DNA from 2 places in the Nocardia sp. KT25-26 genome. Region 2 is predicted to be linked to the other one. Evidence: riboswitches for the same ligand, from Rfam matches in the RefSeq annotation. Region 2 holds a riboswitch; the other holds the start of a gene.
What was found. A riboswitch is a leader RNA that binds a small molecule or an ion and turns the genes downstream of it on or off. The one in region 2 is predicted to bind S-adenosylmethionine.

Region 1 (4,525 bases), 1.8 Mb from region 2:
CGCCCTGCCAGTCGGGGTCGGCCTGGATCACGGCCATCTGGGTGGTCTGGGTGCCGATCTGGTCCGCGGTGGCCCGGGCGCCGACCGCCAGCACCAGTGCGGCGCCGACCCGGTCCGGGTAGCCGATCATCCATTCCAGCACCCGCATGCCGCCCATCGAGCCACCGGCGACGGCGGCCACCCGCTCGATGCCGAGCCGGTCCAGCAGTGCCGCCTCGGCCGTCACCTGGTCGCGGATCGAGATCCCGGGGAAGCGGGCACCCCAGGGCGCCCCGTCCGGTGCCGGTGCGCCCGGTCCGGTACTGCCGCGGCAGCCGCCGAGCACGTTGGTGGCGATCACGCACCATTCGTCGGTGTCGATCGGGGCGCCCGGCCCGACCATGCCTTCCCACCAGCCCGGCGCGGTACCGGGGCCGCCGATGACGTGGGAATCGCCGGTCAGAGCGTGTTCGATCAGCACCACATTGTCGAGCGCGGCCGACGGTTCACCCCAGCGCTGCACGGCCAGCTCCACATCGGGGACCACCGCGCCGTTCTCCAGCGCGATATCCCCGACCGCGACTGTGCCGAGCTGCCCGTCGCCCGGCGGCAGCAGCGCGACGCCGGACGGGCAGCTCGGCGATTCGGTACTCACAGTCACGTCGCAACCGCCGTGTCGTCGGCAGCCGATCCGGCCGCCGCGAACCCGGCCTCGAGATCGGCGCGGATGTCGTCGATGCCCTCGATGCCCACGGCGAGCCGGACCAGGCCGGGAGTGACGCCGGCGGCCAGCTGTTCCTCCGGCGTCAGCTGCGCATGCGTCGTGGACGCCGGATGGATCACGAGGGAACGCACGTCACCGATGTTAGCGACATGGCTGTGCAGGGTTAATGCGTCGACGAACTTCTTACCGGCCTCCAGGCCGCCGCGCAGCTCGAACGAGACGACCGCGCCGGCACCCTTCGGGGCCAGCTGCCGGGCACGTTCGTACCAGGGTGAACCGGGCAGTCCCGCGTAGTGGACGGCGCTGACAGCAGGCTGTTCGGTGAGGAACCTCGCAACGTCCTCGGCGTTGGCGACATGCCGTTCCATCCGCAGGCTCAGCGTCTCCAGGCCCTGCGCGATCAGGAAGGCGTTGAACGGGGCCACCGCGGCGCCCAGATCGCGCAGCAGCTGCACCCGGGCCTTCAGCGCGAACGCCGGGGCACCGAGGTCGGCGTACACCACGCCGTGGTAGCTGGGGTCGGGCTCGGTGAAGCCGGGGAACCGCGGGGCGCCGTCGGCGTCGCGTCCGGTCCAGTCGAAGGTGCCGCCGTCGACGAGCACACCGGCCACCGCCGTACCGTGCCCACCCAGGTATTTGGTCGCCGAGTGCACCACGATGTCGGCGCCGTGCGCCAGCGGCCGGACCAGGTACGGGGTCGGCACGGTGTTGTCCACGATCAGCGGGACCCCGGCGGTGTGCGCGACCTCGGCGATGCCCGGGATGTCCAGGACCGCGCTGCTCGGGTTGGCGATCGTCTCGCCGTAGAACGCCTTGGTGTTCGGCCGGACGGCGGCCCGCCACTGGTCCAGGTCGTCCGGGTCCTCGACGAAGGTGACCTCGATGCCGAGCCGCGGCAGCGTGTAGCGGAACAGGTTGAAGGTGCCGCCGTACAGATGCGGGCTGGCCACGATGTGATCCCCGGCGCCGGCCAGGTTGAGGATCGCGAAGGTCTCCGCGGACTGCCCGGAGGCCAGCAGCAGGGCGGCGACCCCGCCCTCGAGCGCGGCGATGCGCTGCTCCACCACGTCCTGGGTGGGGTTCATGATCCGGGTGTAGATATTGCCCGGTTCGGCGAGCCCGAACAGCGCGGCGGCATGGTCGGTGTCGCGGAAGGCGTAGGAAGTGGTCTGGTAGATCGGTAGGGCGCGGGCGCCGGTACCGTCCTCGGGTGCCTGCCCGGCATGGATCTGCTTGGTTTCGAAGGACCAGTCGGTCATCGGATACCTCCTGAACTGCGCGCTTGCTCTCGACTCTCGAGAGCCCGGTCATCACCCGGAGCACCCCACCGCACAGGAGGGTTGCCGGCCAGCGAGCCGGGGCTTGGCGCTGGCACTCATGACCTGATTCGACATGTTAACTGTCGATGGCGTCCGTGCGGAAATTTCGGTCCGATTCCCGGGTGGGCCGCCGCGGCCCGGTACCGGGCGGGGAGCGTGGTGGTGTGCGTGTCGCCGGTTATGCGCGGTGGGTATCGGTTGCCGATGTTCGCCGTCGGTGCCGGTCGGTAAGCTGGGGCCTCGGAAGTGTTTCCTGTCACGTCGGCAGCACCGGCTGTTCGTCTCCCGGCCAGGGTCCGCACAGTGGGCCCTCCCCGAGCGGTGAGGATGCCGACAGCAGTACGCTTGTCTTGTTTGCACCACACGTCTCGCAAACAACGCGGGGCATATACGTTGTCTGTTGAACAGCTGGGGTCCGCTCACAAGCGTGTTCACCTGGCCGTGCAATGAGGGCACCATCCTAGGAGGACACGAAGATCCATGTCCAAGATCAAGGTTGAAGGCACCGTCGTCGAACTCGACGGTGATGAGATGACCCGGATCATCTGGCAGTTCATCAAGGACAAGCTGATCCACCCGTACCTCGACCTGAACCTCGAGTACTACGACCTCGGGATCGAGTACCGGGACAAGACAGACGACCAGGTCACCGTCGACGCGGCGAATGCGATCAAGAAGCATGGCGTCGGTGTGAAATGTGCCACCATCACCCCCGACGAGGCCCGCGTCAAGGAGTTCGGCCTCAAGAAGATGTGGCGGTCGCCCAACGGCACCATCCGTAACATTCTCGGCGGCACCATCTTCCGCGCCCCGATCATCATCTCCAACGTGCCCCGGCTGGTACCGGGCTGGACCAAGCCGATCATCATCGGCCGGCACGCCTTCGGCGACCAGTACCGGGCCACCGACTTCAAGGTCTTCCAGGGCGGCACCGTCACCCTCACCTTCACCCCGGAGGACGGCAGCGAGCCGATCGTCCACGAGGTCGTGAAGATGCCCGAGGACGGCGGCGTCGTGATGGGCATGTACAACTTCAAGAAGTCCATCGAGGACTTCGCGCGGGCCTCGTTCAACTACGGCCTGCAGCAGAACTACCCCGTGTACATGTCGACGAAGAACACCATCTTGAAGGCCTACGATGGCATGTTCAAGGACACCTTCCAGGAGGTGTTCGACGCCGAGTTCAAGGCCGAGTTCGACGCGGCCGGGCTGACCTACGAGCACCGCCTCATCGACGATATGGTCGCCTCCTCCATGAAGTGGGAGGGCGGTTACGTGTGGGCCTGCAAGAACTACGACGGCGACGTGCAGTCCGATACCGTCGCCCAGGGCTTCGGTTCGCTCGGCCTGATGACCTCGGTGCTGCTCACTCCGGACGGCCGGACCTGTGAGGCCGAGGCCGCGCACGGCACGGTCACCCGGCACTACCGGCAGCATCAGCAGGGCAAGCCGACCTCGACCAACCCGATCGCCTCGATCTTCGCCTGGACCCGTGGTCTCGAGCATCGCGGCAAGCTGGACAACACCCCCGAGGTGATCAACTTCGCGCAGACCCTCGAGGATGTGGTGATCAAGACCGTCGAGGGCGGCCAGATGACCAAGGACCTCGCGCTGCTCGTCGGCGGCGACCAGGGCTACCTGACCACCGAAGAGTTCCTCGGTGCGCTGGATGTGAACCTGGCCCGCGCGCTGCGATAACGAGCCGGTTCCGCCGCCACATCTGCGGCCCGTTTCCGGTTGTACGGTCGTCGCAACGCCCTCGATCGAGGGTGCTGCGACGACCGTTGTCGTTTCGGGATGCGGGCCCGGGGCCGGGTGGCCGGGTGGCGGAACTCACGTGCTGTCGAGGAGCGAACCGCAGCATGGCCTTGTTGAACTGAGACGTGACTTCCGCGCCTCCGGTGAACACCGACCGTACCGACGCCGTGCCACGGACCGGCTGGCATGTGCCGGCCATGCTGGCGCTGGCGCTAGGTGGGTTCGGGATCGGTACCACCGAGTTCGTCACCATGGGGTTGCTGCCGGATATCGCGGCCGCGTTCCGGGTGTCCGAGCCGACGGCCGGGCATGCGGTGTCGGCCTACGCGCTCGGTGTGGTGGTCGGCGCCCCGGTGATCGCGGCGCTCTGTGCCCGGATGGCCCGCAAGAAGCTGCTGGTGCTGCTGATGGTGGCCTTCACCGTCGGCAACACCGCCACGGTGCTGGCCCCGACCTTCGGTTTGCTGGTGGCGGCGCGGTTCGTCTCCGGTCTGCCGCACGGTGCCTATTTCGGTGTCGCCTCGCTGGCTGCGGCCTCGCTGGCTCCGGCCGGGCAGCGCGCCAAGGCGGTTGCTGCGGTTATGCTGGGATTGAGCGCCGCCAACGTCGTCGGCGTTCCCTCAGCCACCTGGCTCGGTCAGACACTCGGCTGGCGGGACGCCTTCGTGGTGGTCGCCCTGATCGGCCTCGCGACGATCGCCGCGTTGCTGCGATTCGTCCCGGAACTGTCCGGATTCCGCCCCAC
Region 2 (4,525 bases):
AAGCGGCTCAGCGCCTGCTCGGCGGCGACCAGCTGACGCCAGAAGGTGTACGCCTGCTCACCGCGGTACTCGGCGTGTTCGGTGTCCTGCGCGAACGGTACGGCATGCTCGACCTCGACCGGCCGGGGGAAGATCCGGACATCGATGTCCAGGGCGTGCAGGGCATTCATGACCTCGTCGTAGAACGTCGCCACCGTCTTCGGCGCCAACGCGACATGCTGCTGCTTCCCGGTGCTCACCCGGATGTTCAGCTGCTGATCGAGGAAGTCGAATTCGATATCGAACACCTCACCGCGGTACGGCATGGCCGAGGTGGTCAGCCCACGAGCCGAGACGTACAGCGGAACCTGCCACCAGTGATTGATCATCGGCGCCTGCGCCAAGCGGATCTTGCCGACGATCTGCGTCCACATGTGCAGCGTGTCCCGGGTGCCGGTCCAGTCGTCCACGCGCAGCGCCGGCCAGCGCTCGCCGTGCGGTACCGCTTGCATGTGTTTCTCCCTTCGGCCGGATCGGCCGGAAACGCGACGGGATGATCGATTCGGTTCGGCTCGTCCGGCGTGCAGCGGAGCGTCGATATTCGGGCCGGGCGGCCGATGGGGTCCCGTCGGTCGTCTCGCGGTCGATGCAGTGGTGAAACCGGTTTGTGGGACCTGTCGGGCGCGGTCCGTTACCTGTCGACGGATGCCGTGGCGGGCGAATACGGCACCGGTGATGCTGCGCTCCAGGGTAGCCGGATCGCAGCCGGTAGGGCCATCGGTGATCGAACCGTTGGTGCGCGGAGCTCGTTGCCGTCGGCCGGTGGATGGTGCCTAGGATCCCGGCGTGACCGTCCTGCGCTCGATTCTGTTGTTCGCCCTGGCCGCGCTCGCCGAGATCGGTGGTGCCTGGCTGGTCTGGCAAGGGGTCCGGGAGAGTCGCGGCTGGGTCTGGATCGGTGCCGGGGTGATCGCGCTCGGTCTCTACGGTTTCGTCGCGACCCTGCAGCCGGATGCCCACTTCGGCCGGATCCTGGCCGCATACGGTGGCGTGTTCGTTGCCGGATCTCTGCTGTGGGGCATGGCGGCTGACGGCTTCCGCCCGGACCGGTGGGACGTGTCGGGGGCACTCATCTGCCTGATCGGCGTAGCGGTCATCATGTACGCCCCGCGTCCGGCCTGAGTTGCGGTGCTGCGCCCGGTGGCGGCACTTTCCGGTGGATGCCGAGAACCCGGGCCACCAGGGCATCGGACATCCTGTCGGGCAGGTGCGCAATCATCGGCAGCGCCCGCGCACCGCGTCCCGCGGGATAGACCGTCCGCGGTCGCCGGGTGGTGATCGCCTGCACCAGTACAGCGGCGATCGAATCCGGCTCTGCGAGAGGCATACTGCCGGTGGCGCGCCGCACGGCGGTGATCATCGGGTCGTAGAGCCGGACCACCTCGGGGTCGGCCGCCGGCGGGCCGAGTCGGCGGCTGCGGCGGCCCGGTCGAAGATCGCGGTGTCGGCGCCGGTGGGCTCGACGATCACCACCCGGATGCCCCACCCGGCCAGCTCACCGCGCAGGGCGACGCTGAGGGACTCGAGCGCGGCCTTGCAGCCGAGATCGGCCCGTTGTAGGGCATGGCCCGCCGGGCGGTGGGTGCCGCGACATTCACTACCCGGCTCTCCCGCGGGTTGCCTGCAAGGCGCAGGAACCGTCCCTGTCGGCCCGGCTCGCCGAGCTGATCGAGCAGGGCGGTCCGGCGCCGACAGGGGTGTCACGCCAGCCCGGCCGCCCGGAAGTCCAGGGGTGATGCGATACCGGTGGCGGCATCGACGACGCCACCGGTGCAGGTGCCCGACCATGCCTGTGGTCGGTCGGGGGCCGGGACCGGGCCGATACCGTCGGTGACGACGACGTTGAACCAGCCGTCCGGGGTGCCGAGGACATGCAGGTCCTCGTGCAGGCGGACGCGGGTGCCCGGGCGCAGGGTCGCGGCCAGGGCCGGGTCGTGGTGGCGGACGTGTGGGGTTCCGGATTCGTGGCGATAGCTCAGGGTGATGCGCCCGGCGTGCGTTGCGGTGACGGTCGCATCGCGCCAGCCCCACGGTGTGCCGCCGACCTGCGCGGCGTGGCCGGGGTGGACTCGGTGGCCCGGCCGGTGGGACGTGCAGGGCGTGCCCGCGCAGGTTTCGAAGATCTCGGTCATGGTGCACCTCGCACTCATGGCGAAGCTCGCGATCGAGCTTGCCCGGCTTGACCACAGCCGGTCGGCTGCAGCCCGGGTCTTCTCTGGTGGGCACCGTGTCGGGCGACGCGGTTGCCGTCCACCCCGGACCAGAGGCTTGGCGGGTGGAACTCTTGACCTCGCGATCCAGGATAGCCGACGGCTGCGGCCCGAAACCGATAAGTGCGATAATAGTTAGTGCACGAACTGTTATGGTGGCAAGTATTCGGCGAGAGGAGTGGCGATGGCTGCCGATGAGGACGATCCGCTGCGGCTGGACCGGCAGGTGTGTTTCGCGCTGGCGCTGGCGAACCGGTCGGTGCTGAGCGTGTACCGGCCGCTGCTGGAACCGATGGGCCTCACCCACCCGCAGTATCTGGTGATGCTGGCGCTGTGGGGTGAGGCCCCGCTGTCGGTCAAGGAGATCGGCGAACTGGTGCAACTCGATTCGCCGACGCTGTCCCCGTTGCTGAAGCGGCTGGAAGCGATCGGGTACCTCACGCGCCACCGCGACCCGGACAACGAACGCAGCCTCGTCGTGGACTTGACCCCGGCGGGGCGGGCACTGCGCGCGGACGCCGAGCGGATTCCGCCGGCCGTGGTGGAGCGACTCGGTGTCGGATTGTCCGACCTCGAGGAACTTCATGCGGTTCTGACCCGGATAAATGCGGCCGCGCGGCGTGCCGGGCTGCCGCATCCGGAAGGAGCCGGCGCATGACCGGGCATCGTCCCGGCCCGATCCGCTGGATCGGCTATGCCTTCGGCCGCCGGCTACCCGATTCCATGCGGGACTGGGTGCGCAACGATCTGACCGGAAAGTACGCGGTGCCCCGGCATCTGGCCCGCGGTATGGTCCCGCTGCTGCCGATCTTCGTCGTCTTCCTGCTGTTCCCCGGCCCATTGTGGCTGCGCGGTGCGATGATCCTGCTGGCCGTCCTGCTCGCGGCGTTCTACATCGTCGCCTACATGCCGATGAACCGGGCCCACCGGCTGGCGAAACACGGCCTCCCGCCCGATCTGCAGAACCCGGCCCGGCAGGCCCGCCGCGCCGCCGAGCGGGCCGCCTACGAAGCGCGGTACGCGAGGTAGGGCGGCGGCGCCTGCTGCCACGGCGCGGAGCGCAGGTCTGCGATGCTCCGCCGGTCCCGCTGCGCGGGCGCAGACTCGGCCGCCGCACCCACGGCGATCATCGACATCACGGTCCATCCTGGGTCCGGGCGCAGCGCTGTGGTGAGTGCCTCGGCGTCGAAAGCCCGGAACTGGTGGCAGGCCAGTCCGAGCGCCTGTGCCTGCACGGTCAGGTGGGCAACCGCCTGCCCCAGGTCGTACTCGGCGAATTCCGAATAGGCCATGGCCGGATCGTCCACGTAGTGCCGGGTCATCGTGACGATCAGCGCTCCGGCGTCGGGGGCCCACCGAGCCGAGCTGGGCGCCAGGTGCTGTTGCAACAGTTCGTGCCCGGGGTCGCCGCGCCGGGCGGGGAAGAAGGCCCACGGCTGCGAGTTGCCGGCCGACGGTGCCCACCGGGCGGCCTCCAACAGCAGCTCGAGGGTGTCGCCGGTCATTCGATGTTCGCGGTCGAATCGATGGGGGCTGAAGCGCTGGGCCAGGAGCGGGTGGAGTCTCGCTCCCGGCGACTGTTCCGATGTCACGGTCCGTTCCAACCGGTCCGGTGCCGTGTATATGCCCGGTCGAGCGCCGGTAGTCGAGGTTTGTCGGCGTTCGCGATCCACCGTTGCTCGATACCGTGGATCGGCGCCGAGATGATGTAGTCGCTCCCGGCCGCGCCGGACCACCAACACCAAGCCGCCTGCCCGAGGCGGTCGAGATGCTGGGTGGCCGACTGCTGGGTCAACCGTTCGAATCCGCGATCCGGTGGTAGGGCGATGTTCATCGGTGCGATGCCGCGCCGACGCGGGCAGGTCTCCTCGGCTCGCGACCATGTCCGGGTGGCCCTGTCGCGGCGGCAGTTGATCCGGTCGGGCGCCGCCGGTGCGCTGGCGGCGCTGGCCGGTACGGGTGCCGCCGGGAGTGCCAGGTTTCCGGCACCGCGGCGCTGGGGTGATCCGTTCTCGCTCGGCATCGCATCGGGCGACCCCACGCCCGACGGTGTGGTGCTGTGGACCAGGCTGGCGCCGGACCCGTTGGCACCCGACGGTTTCGGCGGGATGGGGATGCGGCCGGTGACGGTCGACTACGAGGTGGCCCACGATGCCGCGTTCACCCGGCCGGTGGCGCGCGGGTCCGCCGTCGCCACCCGGGAACTCGGGCATACGGTGCATCCGGAGGTGCACGGCCTGGAGCCGGATCGGTGGTACTACTACCGCTTCCGGGCG

Region 1: another riboswitch for S-adenosylmethionine. It lies ahead of AC1HFH_RS22780 (bifunctional o-acetylhomoserine/o-acetylserine sulfhydrylase); the one in region 2 lies ahead of AC1HFH_RS05140 (hypothetical protein).

The regions. Positions count from the first base shown of each region.
Region 1 covers NZ_CM152813.1:5,011,535-5,016,059, reverse strand. Annotated here, with positions in the region: gene metX (homoserine O-acetyltransferase MetX) at 1-640, opposite strand, end outside; gene AC1HFH_RS22780 (bifunctional o-acetylhomoserine/o-acetylserine sulfhydrylase) at 637-1,962, opposite strand; SAM riboswitch class IV at 1,977-2,086, opposite strand; gene AC1HFH_RS22775 (NADP-dependent isocitrate dehydrogenase) at 2,503-3,720, shown strand; gene AC1HFH_RS22770 (MFS transporter) at 3,978-4,525, shown strand, end outside.
Region 2 covers NZ_CM152813.1:1,147,530-1,152,054, forward strand. Annotated here, with positions in the region: gene AC1HFH_RS05130 (DUF5996 family protein) at 1-491, opposite strand, end outside; gene AC1HFH_RS05135 (YnfA family protein) at 826-1,161, shown strand; gene AC1HFH_RS05140 (hypothetical protein) at 1,740-2,171, opposite strand; SAM riboswitch class IV at 2,210-2,329, opposite strand; gene AC1HFH_RS05145 (MarR family winged helix-turn-helix transcriptional regulator) at 2,434-2,907, shown strand; gene AC1HFH_RS05150 (DUF5313 family protein) at 2,904-3,278, shown strand; gene AC1HFH_RS05155 (nitroreductase family protein) at 3,254-3,754, opposite strand; gene AC1HFH_RS05160 (alkaline phosphatase D family protein) at 4,091-4,525, shown strand, end outside.